Regions from separate parts of the Caulobacter sp. GW822-FHT07D08 genome, predicted to be linked through region 2. Evidence: riboswitches for the same ligand, from Rfam matches in the RefSeq annotation. Region 2 holds a riboswitch; the other holds the start of a gene.

What was found. A riboswitch is a leader RNA that binds a small molecule or an ion and turns the genes downstream of it on or off. The one in region 2 is predicted to bind glycine.
Region 1: it holds a riboswitch for glycine, as region 2 does, so the genes downstream of both, gcvT (glycine cleavage system aminomethyltransferase GcvT) here and AC1RJ9_RS20805 (TonB-dependent receptor domain-containing protein) in region 2, are expected to answer to the same signal.

Annotation. Positions count from the first base shown of each region.
Region 1 covers NZ_JBXAKU010000006.1:183,487-189,327, reverse strand. The annotation lists gene AC1RJ9_RS13510 (Tat pathway signal sequence domain protein) at 1-50, shown strand, start outside; gene argS (arginine--tRNA ligase) at 47-1,849, shown strand; gene AC1RJ9_RS13500 (zinc-dependent metalloprotease) at 1,932-4,430, shown strand; glycine riboswitch at 4,622-4,712, shown strand; gene gcvT (glycine cleavage system aminomethyltransferase GcvT) at 4,877-5,841, shown strand, end outside.
Region 2 covers NZ_JBXAKU010000013.1:54,511-60,351, reverse strand. The annotation lists gene AC1RJ9_RS20825 (cupin domain-containing protein) at 46-393, opposite strand; gene AC1RJ9_RS20820 (sensor histidine kinase) at 750-2,126, opposite strand; gene AC1RJ9_RS20815 (response regulator transcription factor) at 2,123-2,791, opposite strand; gene AC1RJ9_RS20810 (ABC transporter substrate-binding protein) at 2,880-3,914, shown strand; glycine riboswitch at 4,180-4,268, shown strand; glycine riboswitch at 4,272-4,363, shown strand; gene AC1RJ9_RS20805 (TonB-dependent receptor domain-containing protein) at 4,494-5,841, shown strand, end outside.

The DNA of each region.
Region 1 (5,841 bases), on a different contig from region 2:
CCGCACAGGCTCAGCAAGCTGGGCAAGCAGGGAACACCACCAAGCAATGAACGATTTGAAGCGGTCCCTGAGTGAGGCGGCCGCGGCCGCTTTCCAGGCCGCCGGACTGCCTCCCGAATTCGGACGCGTCACCGCCTCCGACCGTCCCGACCTGGCTGATTTCCAGTGCAACGGCGCCCTCGCGGCCGCCAAGAGCGCCAAGCGCAATCCGCGCGAGATCGCCGTGCAGGTCGTCGATATCCTCAAGGGCGACCCGCGCCTGGCCTCGGTCGAGATCGCCGGAGTCGGCTTCATCAACATGCGCGTCAGCGACGAGGCCCTGTCGGCCCGCGCCCGCGAGATCGCTTCCGACGATCGCGCCGGCGCCCAGCTGCTGGAAACCCCGCGCCGGGTGCTGGTCGACTATGCCGGCCCGAACGTCGCCAAGCCGATGCACGTGGGCCACCTGCGCGCCTCGATCATCGGCGAGTCGGTCAAGCGGCTGTACCGCTTCCGCGGCGACGACGTGGTGGGCGACGCCCACTTCGGCGACTGGGGCTTCCAGATGGGCCTGCTGATCAGCGCCATCATGGACGAGGACGCGTTCATCAACGCCCTGATGCAGAAGCTTCCCGAGGCTCCGCGCGGCTTCAGCGCCGCCGACGAGGCCAAGGTGATGGCCGAGTTCGAGAGCCGCATCACCCTGGCTGACCTCGACCGCATCTATCCGGCCGCCTCGGTGCGCCAGAAGGAAGATCCGGCGTTCAAGGAACGCGCCCGCAAGGCCACCGCCGAACTGCAGAACGGCCGCTTCGGCTATCGCCTGCTATGGCGTCACTTCGTCAATGTCAGCCGCGTGGCCCTGGAGCGCGAGTTCCACGCCCTGGGCGTCGACTTCGACCTTTGGAAGGGCGAGAGCGACGTCAACGACCTGATCGAGCCGATGGTCCGCCAGCTGGAGGACAAGGGCCTGCTGGTCGACGACCAGGGCGCCCGCATCGTCCGGGTGGCCCGCGAGGGCGACAAGCAGGACGTGCCGCCGCTGCTGGTGGTGTCGTCGGAAGGCTCGGCGATGTACGGCACCACCGACCTGGCGACGATCCTGGACCGCCGCAAGTCGTTCGACCCGCACCTGATCCTCTACTGCGTGGATCAGCGGCAGGCCCTGCATTTCGAGACCGTGTTCCGCGCCGCCTACCTGGCCGGCTACGCCGCCGAGGGCTCGCTGGAGCACATCGGCTTCGGCACCATGAACGGCGCGGACGGCAAGCCGTTCAAGACCCGCGCCGGCGGCGTCCTGAAGCTGCACGACCTGATCGAGATGGCCCGCGAAAAGGCCCGCGAGCGCCTGCGCGAAGCCGGCCTCGGCGCCGAGCTGACCGAAGAGCAGTTCGAGGACACCGCCCACAAGGTCGGCGTCGCGGCTCTGAAGTTCGCCGACCTGCAGAACTTCCGCGGCACTTCCTACGTCTTCGACCTCGACCGCTTCACCAGCTTCGAGGGCAAGACCGGCCCCTACCTGCTGTACCAGTCGGTGCGCATCAAGAGCGTGCTGCGCCGCGCCGCCGAGGCCGGCGCCGTCGCCGGCCGCATCGTGATCCGCGAGCCTGCGGAGCGGGACCTGGCCATGCTGCTGGACGCCTTCGAGGGCGCCCTGCAGGAGGCCTATGACAAGAAGGCCCCCAACTTCGTGGCCGAGCACGCCTACAAGCTGGCCCAGTCGTTCTCGAAGTTCTACGCCGCCTGCCCGATCGTCAGCGCCGACACCGAGGAACTGCGCGCCTCGCGCCTGAGCCTGGCCGAGACCACCCTGCGCCAGCTGCTGCTGGCCCTCGACCTGCTCGGCATCGAAGCGCCGGAACGGATGTAGGGTTCGAGCGCCTCGCGGCGGTTGCAATCGCCGCGGGGGCGCACGACAGTCCCGGCCGCGCTTGCGTGTGTCGGGAGGGGTTATGAACAAGTCCGTGGTCGCCATGTTGATGGCGAGCGCCTGCGTCAGCGCGATCGCCGCGCCGGCCTTCGCCGAGAAGGCCAAGTCTAAAACCGACAAGTACGCCGACGCCACCGCCGGCCTGGAGCGCAAGAACGGCCTCCTGCCAGTGTTCGTCGACAAGAAGGACGGCAAGATCCTGGTGCTGCTGCCCAAGCCGGGCGCGGACGGGATCGCCGGGCGCTACATCTACCAGACCTATCTGCGGTCGGGTCTGGGCTCGAACCCGACAGGCCTGGACCGCTCGGCGCCGGGCGACACCCAGATCATCGCCTTCCGCCGCGTGGGCGGCAAGGTGATCGCCCAGTTCGAGAACTGGGGCTTTTCCGCCGCGCGGGGGTCGGCCGACGAGCAGAAGGCGGTGGCCGACTCGTTCCCGGTCTCCAGCGTCTGGTCGAACGCCATCGAGGCCGAGAGCCCGGACGGCGGCCTGCTGGTCGATGTGACCAGCTTCCTGACCCGCGACGCCCAGGGCGTCGCCAAGACGCTGAAGCGCGGCAAGCAGGGCGACTTCCGCCTGAACGACGGCCTGTCCTACGCCGATACGGGGGCGGTGAACGTCTTCCCGCTGAACGTCGAGCTGGAGGCGGTCGAGACCTTCGTCGGCGACGATCCGGGTTCGGAGGTTCGCGGCATCGTTCCCGATCCGCGCAACGTGACCCTGGCCCTGCACCACGCGTTCGTGGCCCTGCCCGAGCCGGGCTATCAGCCGCGCCAGAACGATCCGCGCGTCGGCGTCATCGACCACACCGTGGCCGACTATTCCGCGCCGCTGGGCGAGCCGCTGGTCTATCGGCTGGTCCACCGCTTCCGTCTGGAAAAGACCGATCCGACCGCCGCCCGCTCGCCGGTCAAGAAGCCGATCGTGTTCTATGTCGACCGCGCCGCGCCCGAGCCGGTGCGCTCGGCGCTGATCGAGGGCGGCCGCTGGTGGAACCAGGCCTTCGAGGCCGCCGGCTTCATCGACGCCTTCAAGGTCGAGCTGCTGCCCGAGGGCGTCAGCCCGCTGGACGCCCGCTACAGCGTCGTCAACTGGGTGCACCGCCAGACGCGCGGCTGGTCGTATGGCCACGCGGTGGTCGATCCGCGCACGGGGGAGATCATCAAGGGCGACGTGCTGCTGGGCTCGCAGCGCGTCCGCCAGGACCGGCTGATCTTCGAGGGACTGGAAGGCGCGGCGGCCACCGGCCAGGGCGGTCCCAACGACCCGATCGAGATCTCGCTGGCCCGCCTGCGCCAGCTGGCCCCGCATGAGATCGGCCACTCGATCGGCCTGCAGCACAATTTCGCCGCCAGCACCTATGGCGACCGCGCCTCGGTGATGGATTATCCGGCCCCGAGGATCGCCATCAAGGGCGGCCAGCTGGACTTCTCCGACGCCTATGGGCGCGGCGTGGGCGCCTGGGACAAGTTCGTGATCGACTGGCTATATGGGGTCGCTCCGGCCGGCGTCGACGAGAAGGCCTGGCTGAAGGCCAAGGCCGACAAGAGCCAGGCCGACGGCCTGCGCTATGTCTCCGACGAGGATGCGCGCGGGCAGGACACGCCGCATCCGGTGGGCGCGGTCTGGGACAACGGTTCCGACCCCGTCGTCGAGCTCGACCATCTGATGGCCGTGCGCAAGATCGCGTTGGACCGTTTCGGGCTTCCCAATCTGCCCAAGGGCGGGTCGGTGGCGGATCTGCGCCGCGTGATCGTGCCGATCTACATCTTCCACCGTTATCAGGTCGACGCGACGGCCAAGCTGGTCGGCGGCGTCGACTTCACCTACGCCGCCGAGGGCGATGGCCGGGAGGCCAGCAAGATCGTCCCGCCCGCCCGCCAGGCCGCCGCCATCGACGCTCTGCTGCGGACGCTGACGCCCGCCGCGCTGGACCTCTCCGACAAGACCCTGGATGTCCTGACCTCGGGCCAGTCGCAGGGCGCCGACAAGGCCAATGACATCGAGACCTTCGGCCCGGGGCCGGTCTTCGACCTGCCGGCGACGGCGGACGTCGCCGCCGACCTCGTCTGGGGCGACCTGTTCGCGCCGGCGCGCCTGAACCGTCTCATGGAGGCCAAGCGCCGCGATCCGGCCCAGCCGGGTGTCGAGGGGCTGTTGGACAAGGCCCTGGCCTTCGCCGCCTTCGACGGCAAGGCGACGGGCCGCCAAGCCGAGCTGGCGCGCCGCGTCCGCCAGAGGATGGTGGTGAATCTGGCCAACGCCCTGGGCGACAAGGACCTGTCCCCGACCGCCGCCGCGGTGATCCGCGCGCGTCTGGCCGACTGGGGCAAGGGGCTCAAGGCCGTGACCGCAAGCGACGCCGCCGACCGCGCCCAGGCTCGCGCCCTGGCTGGTGTCATTACCGACGAAAGCGGCGACCGCCTGGCCGGGCTGATCGAGGAAGGCAAGGCCAAGATCGTCATCCCGCCCGGCCCGCCGATCGGCGAGGACGATTGGTTTGTAGACTTGAACCTCTAAGTTATCCGATCTCCCCGGCGAATGCCGGGGCCCAGATCGAAGCCAAGCGCGCTAGTGGTTCTGCTCGTCGCGTGGGCGCGAGCACGTCCGACTCTCACTAATGAATCTGGGCCCCGGCATTCGCCGGGGAAATCGGAGTTGAAAGAAGCCGGTCCAGCTTGACTCTGAGGTGACCCTCCCGCATCACCCCGACGACCCTCGCGGGAGACATCGGGATTCGCTCCCGAGGCCGAAGGCGCAACCGCCCCGGAAACGCTCAGGCAAAAGGACCGCGCGGGTTTAGGAACGCTGGAAAGAGGCCTCCCGAAAGGGCGGCTCGCCGAAGGAGCAAGGCCAAACCCGTCCGGCAGAGGGGCGAGGCCGGAATCTCTCAGGTCCAAGGGACAGCGGGGGCGACTTGCCGGCGGACGCCGGTCCCGTCGCCGACCCCGCTTGGAGCCTGTCCAGTGTCCGATCAAGACCTCAAGAAGACCCCGTTGTACGAGGCCCACGTAGCGCTTGGCGCGCGCATGGTGCCGTTCGCCGGCTATTCGATGCCGGTGCAGTACAAGGACGGGGTGCTGAAGGAGCACCTCTGGACCCGCGAGCACGCCGGCCTGTTCGACGTCTCGCACATGGGCCAGGCGCGCCTGCGCGGTGAGAACCCCGCCAAGAGCTTCGAGAAGGTAGTCTCGGCCGACTACCAGGGCCTGAAGCCCGGCAAGCAGCGCTACGGCGTGCTGCTGAACGCCGAGGGCGGGATCATCGACGACCTGATGACGGCGCGCCCCGACGACGACGGCCTGTTCGTGGTGGTCAACGGCGCCTGCAAGGACAACGACTACAAGATCATCGCCGAGGCCCTGGCCGGCGAGGCCACGGTGACCCGTCTCGAGGACCGCGCGCTGCTGGCGCTGCAAGGTCCGCAGGCCGCCGTCGTCCTGGCCGCCCATGTGCCGGAAGCCGCCGGCATGGTGTTCATGGACACGCTGGCCCTGACCGCCTTCGGCGTCGACGCGATCATCTCGCGCTCGGGCTATACGGGCGAGGACGGCTACGAGATCTCGGTCCCGGCCGACGCCGCCGAGCGCATCTGGAACACCCTGCTGGCCGACGAGCGCGTCAAGCCGATCGGCCTGGGCGCGCGCGACAGCCTGCGCCTGGAAGCGGGCCTGCCGCTGTACGGCCATGACCTGGACGAGACGGTCTCGCCGATCGAGGCCGGTCTGAACTTCGCGGTCGGCAAGTCGCGCCGCGAGGCCGGCGACTATCTCGGCGCGGCCCGGATCGCCAAGGAACTGGCCGGCGAGATGTCGCGCGTCCGCGTCAATCTGAAGGTGCTGGAAGGCGCGCCGGCCCGCGAAGGCGCCGAGATCGCCGACGAAGAAGGCAATGTCATCGGCAAGGTGACCAGCGGCGGCTTCGCCCCCAG
Region 2 (5,841 bases):
CGCCGCCGCGCGCGGCGGCCAAGCGTGCTAGGGCAGGCGCACGCCCTATTTGATCTTGAGCAGGAAGCGCTTGTGGACGGCCTCGGTCACCTTCCACACGCCTCTGTGGTGAGCTTCGACCGCGAAGGCGTCCCCGGCCTTGACCACGACGGTCTCACCGCCGTCCGGAGTGATCTCGATCCGGCCTTCGAGCATCACGACATACTCATAGTAGGAGTATTCGGCGCGCAGGGTCCCGGGGGTGCAGCGGAACGTGCCCTCAACCAGCGAGCCGTCCTCGGATTGGTGCTCAAACCAGGTCCACATCGTCGGTTCGCCTTCCAGGACCGTCCATCCGGGCGAGATCGGCGTGATCGGATCCCCGATTTCGGGTGTCATGCGATGAATGCTCAAGGGGATCCTCCTTTTGATGGCTCAAAGGATAGCAAAAACTACTGTAATGACCAGGGGGAAACGTCAGGCTGGCCGTTCCGGGGAGCGATCGGCGCCACCTGGTCTCGCCGCGCCTGACCTCGGCGCCTCGGATTTCAGGTCCGAGGCCAAAGGCCCTGGCGCTGTCCGTGTCCCAAAGGCGCGGGATCTGGAATGGCCGCCAGAGTGGCCCTCATCAGCCGGATACGCTGGGCATGGGGAGACTCATCGCGCCGGTGAGCATGGCGAGCCAGGATGAAGCCACTCCTGCTCCTGCCATCCGCCTGATCGGCGCTGTCGCCAGCGCCCGCTCCCGACGCTAGCGCGCCTCCTTGATGCTATCCCGCGGGGAAGCGCAGGTCGGCGACCAGGCCTGGCCTGGGATGGCGGGCGCGCAGTTCGAGATCGATGTCCAGGCGTCGGGTGATCGAGCGCACGATGGCCAGGCCCAGGCCCGCGCCGGTCGACCCTTGGCCTACGGCCCCCCGGTTGAAGGGCGCGAACACGTTGCGCAGCGCGTCTTCGTCCAGTCCGGGGCCGCGGTCCCAGATCACGACCCTGGGTCCGTCTCCGTCCATCCTGGCGACGATACGCACCTTGCCCCCGCCATAGGCGCAGGCGTTGAAGACCAGATTGCGCAGAACCTCGCCGATCAGCACCGCGTTGCCGCGCGCGAGTCCGAGGTCGGCGGGCAGGCGCGTCAGCAGTTCGACCTCGGGAAACGCGCGGGCGGCTTCGACCTGGATCGTCTTGAGCAGGGCGGCGGGATCGGCCTCGCCATCGGCCGCGGTCGCCTCCGAGCGGGCCAGGGCGAGGAACTGCGTCAGCACCTGGCGCAGGTTGGCCGCCGCGTCTCGCGAGTCGCCAAGCAAGGCCTTGTCTCGCGGCGTGGCGGCCGAGCGCTCCAGCAGGGCGAGGTTGGCGACAATGACCGACAGGGGTGTTCGCAACTGATGCGAGGCGTCGGCCGAGAAGCGCTCCAGCGCGCGGGTGAAACGCTCCAGGCTGCTCATGAGATGGTTGAAGGCTTCGACGGCCGGCGACAGTTCGGCGGGCGTGTCGGCGGCGTCGATCGGCGCGAGGTCCGGGCGCGAGGCCTGGGCGCGGCCCTTCAGATCTTCCGTCAGGCGGCGCAGCGGCGCCAGGCCCCAGCCGACGGCCGGCACGACCAGGACCGCGGCGACGGCGACCAGCAGGACGGGCAGGCCGATCAGCGTCGAAAGCAGCTCGCGCACGCTGGCGCGACGGGAGTCGAGGCTTTGGGCCACCGCCACCACGACGGGGTCGCGCACCCCTGGCACCATCACCGTCGACTGGGCGATCCGCACCTCGTAGCCGCGCATCTTCGCGTAGGTGAAACTGGTCTCATTCGGCGAGGGCGCGGGTAGGCGAGGGAGGTCATCGTAGCCGGTGACCAGGCGCGAACCCTGGCGCACCGCATAGAAGACCGCGTCGCGCTCGGGACTGTCCAGCAGGGCCAGGGACCAGGGCGGCAGGGCCACCTGGGCCTGGCCCTCCCGAACGCCGATCTGGGCGACGATCGAGGTCACGGATCCGGCCAGCAGCCGGTCGGAAGACTTCTCCACGACCGCGCGGGCGGCCAGGGCGCCGGCCAGGGCGAGCGCCGCGCCCAGCAGGGCCAGGGGGACGACCTGCGCCAGCAGCAGGCGGCCGACCAGGCTGGGACGGCCGCCCTTCCAAGGCCTGGCCTTCATGGATCGATCCGGTAGCCCACGCCCCGCAGCGTACTCAGGCGCGGGCCGTCCGGCGCCAGCTTGCGTCGCAGTCGGCCGACATGGACGTCCAGGGCGTTGGGCGAGGGGGCCTGTTCGTCGGGAAACACCTCGGCGGCCAGGCGGTCGCGCTCGACGACCCGGCCGGGACGCGCGGCCAGCGCCTTCAGCACGGCCCATTCCCGCGGACGCAGGTCCAGCCGCCGCTCGCCGATCCAGGCCGCGCCGGCTTCCCAGTCGCAGACCAGCGCGCCGACATGGGCCGTCCGGGTGGCGTAGCCGCCCTTGCGCCGCGCTACCGCACGCACCCGGGCCACGAGCTCGAACGGGTCGAACGGCTTCAGCACGTAATCGTCCGCGCCCATGTCCAGGCCGGCGATGCGATCACGCACCGCGTCGCGCGCGGTCAACATGACGATCGGGGTCAGCACGCCCTCGCGGCGCAGCCGGCCCAGGATCTCGAAGCCGTCGATGTCGGGCAGGCCGATGTCCAGGACGACGGCGTCGAAGTCGGCCCCATGCGCCAGGGCCAAGGCCAGGGCGGCCTCGCCGGTCTCGGCGCAGACGGGCTCGTGCCCTTCGCTCTCCAGCGTCGCGGTCAGGGAGCGACGCAGAGGCGGATCATCCTCGACAACCAGTATCTTCATCGGGGATGTAGGAACCGAACACGCAGGGGAGGTCATCATCCGACGCCGATTGCCTCATCAGGTCAAGAGACGCGGGCCCGTGGCGATCATGGCGGCGCTGGCCCTGGCGGCCGCGCTGGCCGGCTGCGCGCCGAAGTCGATCGGGCAGGCGACGAGCGGCTGGGATATTCGCGCCGCGGAGCGCGAGGGCGAGCTCGTTGTCTATCTCAACACCGATGTCCACCAGGTGATCGGCGAGGGCTTCCGCAAGCGCTTTCCCAAGATCAAGGTCCGCTTCGTCGAGTTGGCCGCCAAACCGATGCAGGCGCGCCTTATCGCCGAGACGGACGCGGGCGCGCCGGTCGCCGACGTGGCCTGGAGTTCGTCGATGGACATCCAGGTCAAGCTGATCAACGACGGCTACGCCCAGACCTATCGCAGTCCGGAGGCCAAGGGCCTGCCGGCCTGGGCCGTCTGGCGCGACCAGGGCTTCGGCGTGACGGCCGAGCCGATCGTCTTCGCCTACAACAAGAAGGCGCTGAAGGAGTCGGAGGTGCCGCGCAGCCACGCGGCGCTGCTGGCGGCCTTGCGCGCCGACCCCGAACGCTGGCGCGGCAAGATCGCCATGTACGACCCCGAAAAGAGCGGGGTGGGGTTCATGTACCTGTCGAGCGACCTGCAGGCCTATCCGGACGCCTGGGCGCTGTACGATGCGTTGGCGAAATCGGAGCCTGGCCTGTTCGTGCCCGGCGCGCCGCTGCTGACCAGCCTGTCAGGGGCGCACGACCTGGCCTACGACATGAATGGTTTCTATGCCGACTGGTGGGCGCGCCATCGCAACGCCGACATCGGCTATGTCGTGCCCAGCGACTATCACCTGTCGCTCTCGCGCGTGGCCTTCATCACCCGCTCGGCGCCGCATCCGAAGGCGGCCCGGGTGTTTCTGGACTATCTGATGTCGGACGAAGGGCAGAGGCGACTGGCCCAGGCCAGGCTGACGCCGATCCGCCCCATCGCCGGCGCGCCGGCGCTGGGCGCGGCCGGCCGCCCGATCCGTGTCGGTCCCGCCCTGCTGGCCAATTTCGACCAGGGGCGGCGCGCCGAATTGCTGGCGCGCTGGAAAGCCGCGACCGCCGATCATTGATATTGCTTAAATATAGATCATTATCCGCCTTAAAAATAATCACTTTCGGCCAGGTTCACGAAAGCTTCGCGGTTTTTGCCTCTGGCCCCGATAAGCCCAAGCTGTCACCGACCTATCACCTTCACGGATCGCGCGGCGACGGACGAACGCGCATCGTGCCCACCGGTTGAACTCAGGGGGATTCCTTTCGTCCTCATCGCGGGCCGGGCAACATTGTACCGAATTTCGACGCTTTGACGCGATGGGGCGAGCCGGTCGTATTGACCTGGCTCTCGCGGAAGAGATCGGGTCAGCCCGACGCCGAAGGCGCAACCGCCCCGGAAACGCTCAGGCAACAGGGACCGCAGAGCACGAGGACGCTGGAAAGCAGGACCGCTCCACAAGTGAGCGGCCTCGCCGAAGGAGCAAGGGCGCGACCGCGTCTGAATCTCTCAGGCCAAGGGACAGCGGGGGCAGAGGAACCGCCTGGCGGAGTCCGGGAAGGCGCACGTCTTTCCGAGCGCCGCGACCGACGCGACCGAACAAGCGGGCGCGCGGGAGAGAGCGACTGTCGACTGCTAAAACATAGGGGATCTTACTTTGACCATTTCACGCCAAACTCGCCGGGGACTGCTGCTGGGCTGCAGCCTGGTTCCCGCCGTCCTGGCCCTGCACGGCGCCGCCTTTGCCCAGGACGCCGCCCAGAACACCGCCAAGACCGACGACACCAGCGTCGGTGAGATCATCGTCACGGCCTCGCGCATCGACCGCGCCGGCTTCGAGGCGCCCACCCCGACGGTGCGGGTCACCGCCCAGGACCTGAGCGTCGGCGCCCGCCCGAACATCGCCGCGGCCCTGAACGACCTGCCGCAGTTCCGCGCCACGACCTCTGCTCAGACCACCGGCACCAACACGGGCGCGGGCAACGCCCCGGTCGACCTGCGTGGCCTCGGCATCAGCCGCACCCTGGTGCTGCTGGATGGCCGCCGCTTCTCGGGCGACAACGACCTGAACCTGATCCCCAGCGTCCTGACCAAGGGCGTCGACGTGGTGACCGGCGGCGCTTCGGCCGCCTGGGGCTCCGGCGCCGTGGCCGGCGTGGTCAACATCAGCATCGACCGCACCTTCACCGGCCTGAAGCTGGGCGTGGAGGCGGGCGAGTCCTCGTACCACGACGCCAAGCAGGTCCGCATCGAGGCGGCGGCGGGCAAGAGCTTCGCCGACGGCCGCGGTCATTTCGTGATCGGCGGCGAATACATCGACAATGACGGGGTCATCCCGAAGAACAGCCGGCCGAACATCGGCCGCTGGGCCACGGTCTCGAACGGCGCGGGCCGCTTCATCCTGGCCCCCAATGTCGGCTTTTCGAACGCGGCCTACGGCGGCCTGATCATGTCGGGCGTGCTGAAGGGGCAGGCCTTTAATCCCGACGGCAGCCTGCGCACCTTCAACGGCGGCACGGTGATCGGCACCAATTCGGTCGGCGGCGAAGGTCCGTCCAACGACGACCTCTCGCCCCTCGTTACGCCGCAGAAGCGCTACGCCGCCATGGCCAGCGTCACCTACGATCTGACCGACAAGATCAAGATGACGGCCGAGCTGCGCCGCTCGCGGATGTGGAACAACTACATCTGGTTCGGCGACCACAACCGCGGCAACCTGACGATCAAGTCGGACAACGCCTATCTGCCGACGGCGGTGAAGTCGGCCCTGGCGGCGGCGGGACAGACCTCGTTCACCATGGGCCGCTTCAACACCGAGGCCTATCCGACGATCGACTTCGAGCGCGTCTCGACCCAGGGGACCATCGCGTTCGACGGCGCGTTCGGCGACGGCTGGCGCTGGAGCGCCTATTACAGCCACGGTGAGAACGAGAACAACATCGACACCCCTGGGTTCTTCCTGACCCAGAACTACGCCAACGCCGTCGACTCGGTGATCAGCCCGA